2 regions of the Rhizobium sp. CB2179 genome follow, and region 2 is predicted to be linked to the other one. Evidence: riboswitches for the same ligand, from Rfam matches in the RefSeq annotation. Region 2 holds a riboswitch; the other holds the start of a gene.
What was found. Region 2 has a riboswitch for S-adenosylmethionine ahead of metA (homoserine O-acetyltransferase MetA). Riboswitches for the same ligand answer to the same signal wherever they lie in the genome.

Region 1: linked by a shared signal. The riboswitch ahead of AC244Q_RS00975 (O-succinylhomoserine sulfhydrylase) and the one ahead of metA (homoserine O-acetyltransferase MetA) in region 2 are both predicted to bind S-adenosylmethionine.

What each region holds. Positions count from the first base shown of each region.
Region 1 covers NZ_CM172781.1:188,496-196,073, forward strand. The annotation lists gene argF (ornithine carbamoyltransferase) at 1-891, shown strand, start outside; gene AC244Q_RS00960 (Hsp33 family molecular chaperone) at 982-1,974, shown strand; gene AC244Q_RS00965 (hypothetical protein) at 2,107-2,694, shown strand; gene apaG (Co2+/Mg2+ efflux protein ApaG) at 2,830-3,222, opposite strand; gene AC244Q_RS00975 (O-succinylhomoserine sulfhydrylase) at 3,592-4,776, opposite strand; SAM riboswitch at 4,819-4,897, opposite strand; gene AC244Q_RS00980 (2'-deoxycytidine 5'-triphosphate deaminase) at 4,971-6,065, shown strand; tRNA gene AC244Q_RS00985 (tRNA-Gly) at 6,125-6,198, shown strand; gene AC244Q_RS00990 (DUF995 domain-containing protein) at 6,329-6,838, opposite strand; gene AC244Q_RS00995 (glycoside hydrolase family 26 protein) at 6,857-7,578, opposite strand, start outside.
Region 2 covers NZ_CM172781.1:4,357,359-4,364,936, reverse strand. The annotation lists gene AC244Q_RS21485 (ABC transporter ATP-binding protein/permease) at 1-1,576, opposite strand, end outside; SAM riboswitch at 1,691-1,768, shown strand; gene metA (homoserine O-acetyltransferase MetA) at 1,817-2,740, shown strand; gene AC244Q_RS21475 (aldose epimerase family protein) at 2,967-3,989, shown strand; gene AC244Q_RS21470 (GntR family transcriptional regulator) at 4,155-4,928, shown strand; gene AC244Q_RS21465 (SIS domain-containing protein) at 4,925-5,956, shown strand; gene nagA (N-acetylglucosamine-6-phosphate deacetylase) at 5,956-7,107, shown strand; gene AC244Q_RS21455 (SIS domain-containing protein) at 7,125-7,578, shown strand, end outside.

The DNA of each region.
Region 1 (7,578 bases), 740 kb from region 2:
CTTTCGGCAGTCACATCAGCCGATCTCAGAACCATCATGAACGATGCGCTTTCCCGCAAGCAGGCCTTCAAGGCAGGCCAGGGCGACAAGCCGCTCGCCGGCAAGATGCTGGCGATGATCTTCGAAAAGCCGTCGACGCGCACCCGCGTCTCCTTCGACGTCGGCATGCGCCAGCTCGGCGGCGAAACGCTGTTCCTGTCCGGCACCGAGATGCAGCTCGGCCGCGCCGAGACGATCGGCGACACCGCCAAGGTGCTGTCGCGTTATGTCGATGCGATCATGATCCGCACCACCGAGCATTCCCGGCTGGTCGAGCTGGCCCAGCATGCGACCGTGCCTGTGATCAATGCGCTGACGGATGACACTCATCCCTGCCAGATCATGGCCGATATCATGACCTTCGAAGAGCATCGCGGCCCGATCAAGGGCAAGACCATCGCCTGGACCGGCGACGGCAACAATGTGCTGCATTCGCTGGTCGAGGGTGCCGCCCGCTTCGGCTACCGCATGAACATGGCCGTGCCCCTTGGCTCGGAGCCCAAGGATCACTATCTGAACTGGGCCCGCAATGAGGGCGCCGAAATCATGCTTTGCCATGATGCCGACCGTGCGGTCGCCGGCGTCGATTGCGTGGTGACCGATACCTGGGTCTCCATGAATCAGGAACATCGGGCCCGGGGTCACAATGTCTTCCAGCCTTATCAGGTCAACGCGGCCTTGATGGCGAAAGCCGGCAATGATGCATTGTTCATGCATTGCCTGCCCGCTCATCGCGGTGAGGAAGTGACGGACGAAGTGATCGACGGTCCGCAATCCGTGGTCTTCGATGAGGCGGAAAACCGTCTTCATGCGCAGAAGTCGATTCTTGCTTGGTGCCTGGGCGCGATCTGAACCATAATCGGACGTCGCGAGAGACAGACTCGTGACCGCGTGAGCGAAGGGCACGCTGGCCCATCGCTCTGAAACTAGGAGTTAAAAGCCATGGCAGAAGCTGCAGCCGCCCTCGGCCAGTTTGATTTCGCCGGCGATGACCATGTCGTCCCCTTCCAGGTGGAAGGGCTGGATGTGCGCGGCCGCGCCGTCCAGCTCGGCCCGATGCTCGACGCCATCCTCGAGCGTCATCATTATCCCGCACCCGTTGCCCGGCTGCTTGCCGAAGTCGTCGTGCTGACGGTGCTGCTCGGCACCTCGCTGAAGTTCGACGGCAAGTTCACGGTGCAGACCAAGGGCGACGGCCCGGTCGATCTTCTCGTCGCCGATTTCTCGACGCCGGAAAATGTCCGCGCCTACGCCCGTTTCGATCAGGCGCTGCTCAACAAGGCGATCGAGTCAGGTGAAACCGAGCCGGAGCAACTGCTCGGCAAGGGCGTGCTCGCCTTCACCATTGACCAGGGCAAGTTCAGCCAGCCCTACCAGGGCATCGTTCCGCTCGACGGCACCACGCTGGAAGATATTGCCGGCGTCTATTTCCGCCAGTCGGAGCAGATCCCGACGCGCGTCCGTCTTGCCGCGGCCGAACTCTTCGACCGTGACGATGCGGGCAAGCCGCGCCATCGCTGGCGGGCAGGCGGCCTCGTCGCCCAGTTCCTTCCGGAAGCGCCGGAGCGCATGCGCCAGCCGGATCTCCACGGCGGCGACGGCGACACCGGCAGCCGCCCGCACGGCGAGGACGATGCCTGGCTCGAAGCGCGTTCGCTGGTCGAGACCATCGACGCCGATGAACTCACCGATCCGCTGGTCGGAACCGAGCGGCTGCTGTTCCGCCTGTTCCACGAGCGCGGCGTGCGCGTCTACGAACCGCGCGCGGTTTTCGACCGCTGCAGCTGCTCGCGCGACAAGATCAAGGGCGTGCTGAAGGGCTTTTCGGCCGAGGAGATCGAGGCCAGCCAGGAAGATGGCGAAATCGCCGTGACCTGCGAATTCTGCTCGACCACCTACCGCTTCGAGCCGGCCGAACTTCAGCCGGCGGAATAGGCGCGGTTAAGGACACGCACAGCGAACAATAAAAGATTAGCGATGATGCAGCACGGTGACTCGACTTCGCGTAGTCACTGTGCACCTATTCTGTTTCATTGGTTCTGGCCTAGGAAAGCGGATGGGGCGTTGATGAGACTTTTGTTTTTTGTACTCGCGCTCATAGCTGCGATGCCACCAGTGAGCTTGGCTGATGACCAGACAGTCCCATGGAAAGAGGTCGGGGGCTGGAGCGTGGCTGTCGACCCGACTTTAGACAATGGCTGTTTTGTTCTGACTTCCTTTGATGACGACACCATTTTTCGTCTTGGCTTCAATTTCCGCAAAAAGGACAACCCTCTTTACATTCTGCTCGGAAACCCAAACTGGAAATCCTTGGAGAAAGGTAAGCATTATCCCATCGAACTCTCGTTCGACCAGTCTAAACGGACGGCTGATGGGAGAGGTCTGGATCTCGATGGCCTCAAATCATTATGGATTGATTTCGAGGATCCCGACTTGATTGAGGAGTTCGCTGGTAAACTGAGTTTCCGCGCCAGCTTTGGAGGAAAGCAGATTGTGGCTCTCGGTTTGAAAGATTCCGCCAGTGCAGCGGATGAGTTGCTCGCCTGCCAAAAGGCGGTAAACGATGCGGTCGCAAAACATCCGGCGCCGCCACAATCAAAAGATCCGTTCGAAGCAAAGCCAGGCACCCAGGCCTCGGATCCTTTTGACCTTTAGTAGATTGATGACTGGGCAAGCCCGAGGATCTACGACCGAGGGTACGGCGTCCATGCTGGTACTGACTGGAAGGCTGTAGCCGGCCGGATCCACGCGCCGTGCTTGCACCGACGAAACGACCGCGAACCTACGCTCTCAATTAAGCACGCGCAGCAGCCCAGGTGAATCCAGCGAGAAGGCGGGGATGTCGACATCGAACATCTCGCCGTCGTCCGTTTCCATCTGGTAATGGCCGAACATCAGTCCTGAGGGCGTGTCGAGCGGGCAGCCGGAGGAATATTCGTAGGTGTCGCCGGGGCTGAGCCGCGGCTGCTCGCCGACGACGCCGGGACCGGTCACCTCGTCCACCTGGCCGTTCTGGTCGGTGATGTTCCAGTAACGATTGACCAGTCGAACGGCTATGCCGGAATTGTTGCTGATGACAATCCGGTAACCCCAGACATAGCGGTCGTCGTCCGGATCGGATTGCTCCTCCAGATAGAACGGTTCGACGACAACTTCGATCTCTCTTGTGAGGGCGCGATACATGCCTTGCACCTTAGTCAAGATATCTTACCCGTATCTTATAAGAGGCCCTGTCCGTCAAGAAACGGAACAATTATCATCGCTGAAATGGCTGTGATCCGAAGGGTTTTCGATCGTTAAGCCTAATTGTCAGTGTTAATTCAGTTTCGGAACGCCGCGGCGGGCAAACTTGTTCCCCCCCCCTCGGTCTCACCCAGTGAGGTCCGGCACGGCCGAACCCCAAGCATGTCGCGCAAAAGTGTGCAGCGGTTTTGCGATAACGACATGCGTAAAAACAAAAACTAAAGCGCGAGGAGCGAATCTGAAAGATCGCGACGCGCTTTAGTGAGATCCGGCCGAACCCGGGTGGGGTCCGGCCGCTCTGGCTGTCGATCAGGCCAAGACCTTGTCAAGCGCCTTGGCGAAATCTTCGATCAGGTCGTCGGTATCCTCGATGCCGGCCGAAAGGCGGACCGTGCCCGGGGAAATGCCGAGTTCGGCGCGCGCCTCATCCGTCAGGTTCTTGTGCGTCGTCGTCGCCGGATGGGTGATCAGGCTCTTGCTGTCGCCGAGATTGTTGGAGATCTTGACGATATCGAGCGCGTTCTGCAGCGCAAAGGCCGCATCCTTGCCGCCCTTCAGCTCGAAGGCGACCAGCGTCGAGCCGCCGGTCATCTGCTTGGCGATGATATCGGCCTGCGGATGGTCCTTGCGGCCGGGATAGATCACCTTGGCGACCTTGCCCTGCTCGGCCAGGAAATCGGCGATCTTTGCCGCATTCTCGGTCTGCTGGCGCACGCGCAGCGGCAGCGTCTCGATGCCTTTCAACAGTGTCCAGGCATTGAACGGCGACATGGCCGGCCCAGTATGGCGGAAGTAGTCGTGCAGGTTCTCGTCGATCCATTCCTTGTCGGAAAGAACGACACCGCCGAGGCAGCGGCCCTGGCCGTCAATATGCTTGGTGGCGGAATAAACGACGATATGGGCGCCGAGCTCCAGGGGCTTCTGGAAAAGTGGCGTGGCAAAGACATTGTCGACGACGACCTTGGCGCCGACCTGGTTGGCGAGCTTGGCGACGCCAGCGATATCGATCACTTCGAGCGTCGGGTTGGTCGGGCTTTCCAGGAAGAACACCTTGGTCTTCGGCGTGATCGCCTTTTCCCAGTTCGCCAGATCCCGGCCGTCGATCAGCGTGCAGTCGATGCCGTATTTCGGCGCCAGCGTCTCGACGACCCAGCGGCAGGAACCGAACAGGGCGCGCGCGGCGACGATATGATCGCCTGATTTCAGCTGGCAGAGGATCGCCGCGGTGACGGCGGCCATGCCGGAAGCGGTGGCGCGGGCGTCTTCGGCGCCTTCGAGCATGCACATGCGCTTTTCGAACATGTCGTTGGTGGGGCTGCCGTAGCGGGCGTAGATGAAGCCCTCCGTCTCGCCCTTGAAGCGGGCTTCGGCCGCCTCGGACGTTTCGTAGACGAAGCCTTGGGTGAGATAGATTGCCTCGGACGTCTCGCCATATTGCGAACGCAGCGTGCCACCGTGGACGAGTTGGGTTGCCGGGCGCCAGGTCTTGCTCATGCCATCACCTTCACATAACAAAAAAACCGGTCGCAAAAGCAGACCGGTTTCAACCCGGTCTTTTTAGCCACTTGTTTAACGTGGCTGCAAGCCGACCGGCCAAATCACCACGGGATAATTCTGCAATACTGCTGTTAGCTGCTTGCGTCAATTCCCCGAGTTTGGTTTTGTCGGCGGCAAATGATGGATGAGGCATGATGGCTCGCGAAACGGGAATTCTGGCGGATCGCGCGATCTCCGCGCTGTTCGAAACGGGGCGTCTGATCTCCGAGCGGGAGCTGGACCGCGACCAGATCCAGCCGGCAAGCCTCGACCTGCGCTTGGGCGGCAAGGCTTTTCGGGTGCGTGCCAGCTTCATGCCAGGCCCCTCGCATCTGGTGTCCGACAAGCTTGACCGGCTGAGCCTGCACGTGATCGACCTCTCCGAAGGCGCGGTGCTCGAAACGGGCTGCGTCTATATCGTGCCGCTGATGGAGAGCCTGGCGCTGCCGGCCGAGATGTCGGCCTCGGCCAATCCGAAGAGCTCGACCGGGCGCCTCGATATCTTCACCCGCGTCATTACCGACTACGCCCAGGAATTCGACAAGATCCCATCAGGCTATTCCGGCCCGCTCTATCTCGAAATCAGCCCGCGCACCTTCCCGATCGTTGTGCGCCGCGGCTCGCGCCTGTCGCAGATCCGTTTCCGCGTCGGCCAGGCGCTGCTCGGCGAGCCGGAACTGTTGAAGCTGCATGAGAGCGAGACGCTGGTCGCCAGCAAGCTGCCGAACGTTTCCGGCGGCGGCATCGCCCTGTCGATCGACCTCGCCGGAGACAAGGACGGCCTGATCGGTTATCGCGGCAAACATCACACCGCCGTCGTCGACGTCGACAAGAAGGCCGAGCACGACCTCTTCGATTTCTGGGAGCCGCTCCACAGCCGCGGCCGCAACGAGCTGATCCTCGATCCCGATGAATTCTATATCCTCGTCTCGCGCGAGGCGGTGCACGTGCCGCCGGATTACGCAGCCGAAATGACCCCCTTCGATCCGCTGGTCGGCGAATTCCGCGTCCATTATGCCGGCTTCTTCGATCCGGGCTTCGGCCATGCGCCTGCCGGCGGGCGCGGCAGCCGCGCGGTGCTCGAAGTGCGCAGCCACGAGGTGCCCTTCATCCTCGAAGACGGCCAGATCGTCGGCCGCCTCGTCTACGAACACATGCAGGAAAAGCCCGCCAGCCTCTACGGCTCCGGCCTAGGCTCCAATTACCAGGCCCAGGGCCTGAAGCTCTCGAAGCACTTCCGCATCTGAGGCTTCCCGGCGGCCGCGACTTGACAGCGGCCCCTATCTGTTGGAAATCTCGCTTCATCGCGGGTGTAGCTCAATGGTAGAGCAGCAGCTTCCCAAGCTGAATACGAGGGTTCGATTCCCTTCACCCGCTCCATTCACCCTCAGGCCGTTCGCCGCCTTTTGAAGGCGCTTCGTGATCTTTTATGAAAAGGGTTGCGCGCAGGCATCGGCTCCTACAAGGACACAGATGGCGCCTCGGCCGCGCGCAACCCCTAGCTTCGCCTTTATCTGGTCTTACTGACGCTCGTCTCAATCCTCCCCAATTGAGAACCCACGTAGTCGCCGCGGCGAAGCTTTGCGAATTCGTCGGTGGCTTGTGCCGGTGCGCTCTTGAAAACGTACCATTCACCGTCCGGTTCGCGTTTCTGATAGATCAGGCCGCCCTTCTTGCGGTGGCTGAAGCAGGTGATCGCCGTCGCCGTTCCGGTCTTGGCGTGCCAGTCGGCGTTGAAGCAGAGTTTACCCGTTTCCGTGATGAACCAGCGGCCCGTGCCGAAGGACGGCGAGCCATTTTCCCGCGACCAGGCGGTAAAGCGACGCGCCTTTGCGGAGAAGTAGCCGGCGCCGGCTTTCCACATCCAGGAATTCTGGTTGTAGAGCCGATAGATTTCCGCGCTGCTCATCGGCTTTGCGGTCTCGATCCCAGCAGGCTCATTGGTTCCGGAAGCGGACGCGGCCGTGGCGATACCACTGGTCAGGGCCACGGCCAGGAACATTTTTTGAAGCATGGACATGTTCAGGTTCCTTGTTGTTCAATTGATGCTTTCGCGGACGACCCGCCAGTCGGGGCGGCCATAGCCGTCCGGCCACGGATAGACTTCACGGTCGTTGAAGTAGATAACGGCGCTCAGGGCCGGGAACTGGGGATAGCGTTTCGTTACGCTCTCAGCCCAGTTTCGCACGAAGGAATCGCTGCCTTCGTAGCCGAGTTCGGCAACCATGATGGGCTTGCCGTAAGCGGCGACACGGGCGTATTCGGGCGCAAGGTGCTCGGCAAACGTCTGGTCACGGCCAGTCTTGTCCCTGTCGTATTGCTCCAGGCCAAAGACCGAGAGCCCGATGAGATCGACGACATCGTTGCCGGGATAAAAGGCTTGAAGCCCCTCATTGCCCTTCGGTGACCACATGTATTTGGCCGTCTTCAGGTGGACCTTGCAGACCCCCACCATCCGGCGATAGGCCTTGGCATAATCGGCGCCTTGCCAATGCGACCAGGAGAACTGGCTGTCGGTTTCGTCCATTTCCTGTCCCCAGCGAATGATGACCGGACTTTTCAGCTTGGCAGCAGTCGAGCAGACGGCGGCCATGTTCGCATCGCGCGAACCGTCCAGGATACTGTGCAGCAGTTCCTGCGAGGTTTGGCGCGAACCGGTCGACCAGGTCCAGGGCTCGACCGAGATCAGCAGGGTGCGGCCACGCGCTTGCGCATAATCGTCGGCGAGGGCGAGCGTGCGCAGATCGACATCTTCCCAGG
Region 2 (7,578 bases):
TGTCCCAGCGGGCGCGGGTTTCGAGCCTTGCGATCAGCGAATGCAGACCAACCTTGTCGAGGGCCGCCTCGACGTCGGCTTTCTCGTAGGCTTCGGGACGTTCGGGAAAGGCCAGCGCCTCGCGCAGTGAGCCACCGGGGACATAGGCGAGCTGGGGAACGAAGAGCATGTCGTCGATCGGCGGCAGGCCTATCGTGCCGCTGCCGCACGGCCAGAGGCCGGCCATCGCCTGGAAGAGCAGCTTGCGATTGACGCTGTGATCGCCGTTGATCATGATTTTTTCGCCGGCTTTGATCACGACATTGGTTTCACGCAGACGGAAACCGCCGCATTCCTCGATGTCTTCACCGATCTTGGCGACGATCACCACGTCCTTCAGCGTCAGCGTGTCGGGCGCGGCGTTTTCATAGGCGATGCTGTCCTTCAGGTCGAAGTCCTCTTCCATCTCGACCAGCGCCTGGCGGAAATCGGTGACGCGCATCAGCGTGGCGCGCCATTCGGCGATCGGGCCGAAATTGGACACATACCAGCGCAGCGCCGTGTTGACCTGGTTGAAGGCACCGACGGACATCATCAGCTGGCCGAGGGTGAGTCCGCCGGAGAAATAGGCGGGGGCGGCAACGATGATCGGAATGACGATCACCAGCCAGCCATAGCCGGCCGAAACCCAGGTGAGATTGGTATTGGCCATAGCAAGCCGCTTGACGACTGTCAGGACCGAGCTGATATCGGTGTTGATGCGCCGACGCTCGTTCTCCTCGCCGCGGGCAACGGTAATTGCCGGCATGTTCTCATTGGCATGCATCAGCGTGAAGCGAAGCTCGGCTTCTTTCGAAAAACGGTCGGCATTGAGCTTCACCAGCTTGCGGCCGACCACCTGGCTCAGCACCGAGGCGGAAGCGGCATAGAAAATCGCTGCCCAGACCATGTAGCCTGGAATGGAGAAGCTATGGCCGCTGATGCGGAAGATGAAGCCGCTCGAAAGCTCCCAGAGCACGCCGATGAAGCTCACCAGAAGAATGGTAGACTGCAGCAGGCCGAGAACCAATCCCGTCGTGCTTTCGGCAAGGTTGCGGGAATCCTCGTGCAGACGCTGGTCCGGATTGACGCCGATCAGGCCGCTGGAGGCGAGCCGCAGCGCTCGCTTGCGCTTCAGCCACTGGTCGACCAGGTCGCGCGACAAACCTTCGCGCATATAGAGCGCCGTCATCTGATTCAGCCAGGCCTGCAGCACGTTGAGCAGCAGCAGCGTGCCGGCGATCATCGCGAAGATTTCGAGCTGGTGGAAGAATTCGCCGAGGTCGCGGCGCTCCAGCGAGTCGTAGAAAGGAGCATTCCACTCGTTCAGGATGACCTGGCCGTAGGACGTCGCCAGGATGACGAGGATCAGCACGGTGGCCAGAAACAGCACCTTGCCACGCACTTCCGAATTCCAGAATGCTGAGAACATGACGCCGAGGCGATATGTCAGGCTTAAATCATACCCTACCCTATCCTGCCTTCCGATGCCCGGCTTCCTCTCGATCTTATCTGCCATTACGCTTTTCCAAATCGCCCATGCCCCTATAAATAACATGGTGGCGTTACCGGTCTATCAACAGATTCTATCAGTCATTAAAGTGTGATGATGCTTGCATGAGTTTCTCCTGCATGTTTTCGCCAGTTGATTCGCAATCAGACTGGGTCTAATTAAGGCCTCCGTGGTGATTTGGCCGGCCGGCTTGCAGCCACGTTAAAAAAGTCGCTAAAGGGCCGCGTGCGGACCGGTAGCGATTTTTGTCGCCGCCGGTTTTTTGTTTTTGATCGAGTGACCGCAATGCCCATCAAGATCCCCGATACGCTGCCCGCCTTCGAAACCCTGGTTCAGGAGGGTGTGCGGGTGATGACCGAGACGTTGGCGATCCGTCAGGATATCCGACCGTTGCAGATCGGGCTGCTCAATCTCATGCCGAACAAGATCAAGACCGAACTGCAGATGGCCCGCCTCGTCGGCGCCTCGCCGCTGCAGGTGGAGCTGTCGCTTGTCCGTATCGGCGGCCACAAGGCGAAGAATACGTCCGAGGACCATCTGCTTGCCTTCTACCAGACCTGGGAAGAAGTAAAGCACCGCAAGTTCGACGGCTTCATCATCACCGGGGCACCGATCGAGCTTTTGCCCTATGAGGACGTCACCTATTGGGCGGAGATGCGGGAGATTCTCGACTGGACGGAAACGAATGTCCATTCGACGATGAACGTCTGCTGGGGCGCGATGGCGGCGGTCTATCATTTTCACGGCGTTCCGAAATACGAGCTGAAAGAGAAGGCCTTCGGCGTCTACCGCCACCGGAATCTGAAACCTTCCTCGATCTATCTCAACGGCTTTTCCGACAATTTCGAAGTGCCGGTGTCGCGCTGGACCGAAGTGCGCCGCGCCGATATCGAGAAATCCGAAAGCCTGGAGATCCTGATGGAGTCGAGCGAAATGGGCGTCTGCCTCGTGCACGAGAAGAGAGGCCGGCGGCTCTACATGTTCAACCATGTCGAATATGATTCCACCTCGCTTTCCGACGAGTATTTCCGCGACGTCAATGCCGGGGTGCCGATCAAGATGCCGCACAATTACTTTCCGCATAACGATCCGGCGCTTGCGCCGCAGAACCGCTGGCGCAGCCATGCGCATCTTTTGTTCGGCAACTGGATCAACGAAATCTACCAGACGACACCCTTTGATGTGGAAGAGATCGGCACCGACCTCTGACCGTTGCCGAGCGCGCCGCGAGCTGGTTCCGCCGCATTGCTGCTGCGGCTTTTCTTTCTGATCCGCCGGTTGCGGATCGAAGCAAATCCGGGCAGGTTCCTGTCCTGAACCCTACCACGCCGCGCGTCTTCGTCGGACGTGCAATGCACACTTTGAATCGCTGCAAATTCCCCAAATCGATTCCGAATTGCGGAATTTGCAGCAGAGATAGAATGGACGGACGATCATGTCGGATAAGTTGGAGCGGGACGTTTTCGGGCAGACGAAGGCGGGTGAGACCGTCTATCGGGTCGAGATCAAGGGGGGCGGGCTGACGGCCAAGATCCTGAGCTGGGGCGCGGTCATCCAGGATCTGCGTCTCGAGGGACATGACGCGCCGCTGCAGCTCGGCTTCGACGATTTCGACAGCTACCCCCTCTATTCATCCTATTTCGGCGCGACGCCCGGCCGCTGCGCCAACCGCGTCGGCGGCGGCAGGTTCACGCTTGACGACAAGGACTATCAGCTCGAACTGAATGAAAACGGCGTGACGCATCTGCATGGCGGCAGCGACAATATCGCCAAACGCAACTGGACGATCGTCGAGCATGACGTCGACCGCGTAGTACTGAAGATCGTCGATCCCGATGGCCGCGCCGGCTATCCCGGCAATTGCACCATCCAGGCGACTTTCCGGGTGCATGGCAATGGTGAACTGTCGATCACCTACGAATCGACCAGCGACCAGCCGACGCTCGCCAATGTCTGCCAGCACGCCTATTTCAATCTCGACGGCCGCGAAGATGCGCTTGGCCATGACATCATGATAGCCGCCGATCACTATCTGCCGACCGATGAGAAGCAGGTGCCGACCGGTGAAATCCGTCCCGTCGAGGGCACGGAATTCGATTTCCGCGAGATGGCGCCGATGAAGCGTTTCGTCGGCAGCGAACAAGTGTCCTACGATCATAATTTCTGCCTGTCCGCCGAGCGCACCGCCAAGCGGAGCGTCGCGCTTGCCCGCAGCCTCTATTCCGGCGTGTCGCTGGAAGTGCGCAGCACCGAGCCAGGCGTGCAGTTCTATGCCGGCTTCAAGCTTGACACCGGGGCTCCGGGCATCGGCGGGCGCAAATACGGTCCGTTCGCCGGCTTCTGCCTGGAGACGCAGGTCTGGCCGGATGCCATCAACCACCAAGGTTTTCCGAATGCGGTTCTGCGCCCCGGCGAAGTGCTGCGTCAGGAGACGGATTATATCTTCACCAAGAACTGAGCATCCTCCAGCGCCGGCGCGTTTCTAAACGCGCGGCGCTGCGGACGCACGACTGTCAAATTTGAGCGCTATGAAACCCTTGCCGGTCCGCCCGGCGAGGGTTTTTTGATTCCATGCTCGATTCCGACTTGCCGATTGGTTCTATATAGGTTCTATTGTGTGCCCATGGATAGAACCAGTCTGATAGCGGAACTGAACAGCCGCGGCCTGCGTGACGAGGCACTGACCGGGCCGCTTTACAAGCGGCTGGCGCAGACGCTGACTGGCCTCATTCAGGAAGGGCTACTGAAGCCCGGCACGGCGCTGCCGGGCGAGCGCGACCTTGCCGAGGCTCTGAAGCTCGGCCGTGTCACCGTGCGCACCGCCTATCGCGATCTGATGGCATCCGGTGCACTGGAATCGCGCCATGGAAGCGGTACTTTCGTATCGAGCAGGGTGGAGCGCATGGAACAGTCGCTGTGGCGGCTTTCCTCCTTCTCCGCCGACATGCGCTCGCGCGGGCGTCTGCCGGCCGCACGGATATTGTCGCGGGCGGTCAATACGCCGTCGCCGGAGGAATCCTTCCTGCTCGGCCTCGGCGGTGACGAGCCGGTGCTGAGACTCGACCGCTTGCGCCTTGCCGATGGCCTGCCGCTGGCGATCGAACGCGCCGTGGTGCCGATCAAGTTCCTGGGGCACGATGCCGGCGGCGAGGGATCGCTTTACGATGCGTTGACGGCCAGCGGTCACAGGCCCGTCCGCGCGCTGCAGCGGCTGACGGCGGTCACGCTCGACCCGTCCTCCGCGGCGATCCTGAACGTCAAATCAGGCGCGCCGGCGCTTCTGATCGAACGTGTCTCGCGCCTGGAAGACCAGCGCGTCGTCGAATACACCCGCTCGCATTATCGCGGCGACGCCTATGATTTCGTTGCCGAATTGAGAATCGGAGATGACCTATGAATGACAACCAGTCACTGATGCTGCAGGAAGCCGGCCAATCGCCCGAGGTGGTGGCCATGCTGCTCGAAAAGGAAAAACCGGTCTTTGCCGAGATCGCCCGGCTGTTTTCGTCCGCCCGCCCGAGCGTGGTGACGACGGCGGCGCGCGGCTCCTCGGACCACGCTGCCACTTTTTTCAAATATCTCTTCGAGATCACCTGCGGCGTTCCGGTCGCCTCGGTCGGCCCGTCGATCGCTTCCGTCTATGGTGCGGCGCTGCATCTGAAGGGCGGTGTCCATTTCACCGTCTCGCAGTCGGGTGCCAGCCCCGACATCGTCGCGCTGCAGGATGCGGCGAAGAAGGGCGGAGCGACGACGATCGCCGTCGTCAACGTCACCGACAGCCCACTTGCGAAGCAGGCCGATATTGTTCTCGGTCTCAATGCCGGCGCGGAAAAGAGTGTCGCGGCGACAAAATCCTTCATCGCCTCGGTTGCAGCCCTTTCCGGGGTAACGGCTGCGATCGGCAGTGCGTCCGATTTGGCGGCTGCGCTCGGCAAGCTGCCGGAGGCACTGTCGGCGACCGCCGGGATCGACACGGCGGCAGCCGAGGAGGTGCTCTTCAACGCGACCTCGCTTTATACGGCCGGCCGCGGCCCGGCTTTCGCGATCGCGCTCGAAGCGGCGTTGAAGGCCAAGGAAACCTCCGGCCTGCATGCCGAGGCCTTCTCGCTGGCGGAACTGATGCATGGTCCGATGCGTCTGGTGCAGCCGGGCTTCCCGATCGTCGCCTTTGCGCCCGACGATGCGGCCTTCGCCAACAATGTCCAAGCGCTGGAACGCCTGCAGAAACTCGGCGCCACCACCGTCGGCTTCTCGACGCAGCCGCTCTCCGGTGTCCATCTGCGCGCGCCGACGACGGGCAACGGCCTCGTCGATCCGCTGGTGTCGCTGCTCGTCTATTACCGGCTGATCGAGTCGGTGACGCGCCGCAAAGGCTTTGATCCCGACAAGCCGGCAAACCTGCTCAAGGTGACGGAGACGGTCTGATGGTCCGCAAGATCTTCCTCGGCGCCCGCATCTTCGACGGCGAGCACTTCCATGACGACAAAGCCCTCATCGTTGCCGGCGGCCGCGTCGAAGCGATCGTCGCGAGAAACGATCTGCCGGACGGCGAAGTGGTGACGCTTGCCGGTGGTGTTCTGTCGGCCGGCTTCATCGATGCGCAGGTCAATGGCGGCGCCGGGCGGATGCTGAACGACGAGCCTTCCGCCGCCTCGATGGACATTATCGCCGGCGGGCACCGGCCCTATGGTACGACGTCGCTGCTGCCAACGCTGATCACCGATACATCAGAGGCCTCCATTGCCGCGATCGAGGCGGCCAAGGAGGCAGTGAAAATGAACCGCGGCGTCGCCGGTCTGCATCTCGAAGGTCCGCACTTGGCGCCTGCGAGGAAGGGCGCGCATCTGGCCGAACTGATGCGGCCGGTGGAGGACCGCGACGTCAAGGCTTTCATCCGGGCGCGCGAGGCGATCGGCACGCTGCTGGTCACCATGGCCGCCGAGCAGGTGACGGTTGCCCAGGTGCGCGAACTTGCGGAAGCCGGCGTCACCGTCAGCATCGGCCATTCCGATTGTTCGAGCGAGGCGGCGGAAGACCGTTTCGATGCCGGCGCGCGGGGCGTCACGCATCTCTTCAACGCCATGAGCCAGCTGGGACACCGTGCGCCCGGTCTTGTCGGCGCGGCAATCGATCATCCCTCAACCTGGTGCGGCATCATCGCCGATGGCCATCACGTAGATCCGAAGGCCTTGCGCACAGCGCTCCGCGCCAAACGCGGCGAAGGCAAGCTGTTCTTCGTCACCGACGCGATGTCGCTCGTCGGGTCGGAGAAGGATTCGTTCACGCTGAACGGGCGCACCGTCCGGCGTGAAAGGGGCGGCTTTTGCTCGAAGCTGGTGCTGTCCGACGGCACGCTGGCCGGTTCCGATGTCGACATGATCTCGACGATCCGTTACGGCGTCACCTATCTCGACCTGACGCTCGCCGAGGCCTTGCGCATGGCGACCCTTTATCCCGCGCGGTTTCTCAGGCTTGCCGATCGCGGCCATCTCTCGCCGGGCGCGCGTGCCGATCTCGTGCATCTCACCGATGCGCTTGCCGTCACCGCCACCTGGCTCAGCGGCGAAGCGGCCTAAAATCAAGGAGAAGTGGGATGACCGACATTACCGATGCCTATTTCTCCAACCTCATCGGCCGGCTGGAGGAACTGAAGCAGACGCTTGCCCAGCCGATGGCGCAGGCAGCAGCCGTCATCCTCGATGCTGCCCGAGGCGACAAGCGTGTCTATGTCTTCGGCACCGGCCATTCGCATATGCTGGCGGAAGAGGTGCACTATCGTGCCGGCGGGCTCGCCTTCACCGTGCCGGTGCTCGTCGGCTCGGCCATGTTGCATGAGGGCGCGGTCATCAGTTCGGTTTATGAGCGCACGCAAGGCCTGGTGCGGCCGATGCTGGAGCGTTACGGGATGCAGCCGGGCGATGTCATCATCATCGCCTCCAATTCGGGCGTGAACGCCGCGCCGATCGAGGCCGCCGACTATGCGCGCGAAATCGGCGCAAAGGTGATTGCCATCACGTCGATCGCCTATTCCTCAGCGATCGCCAATG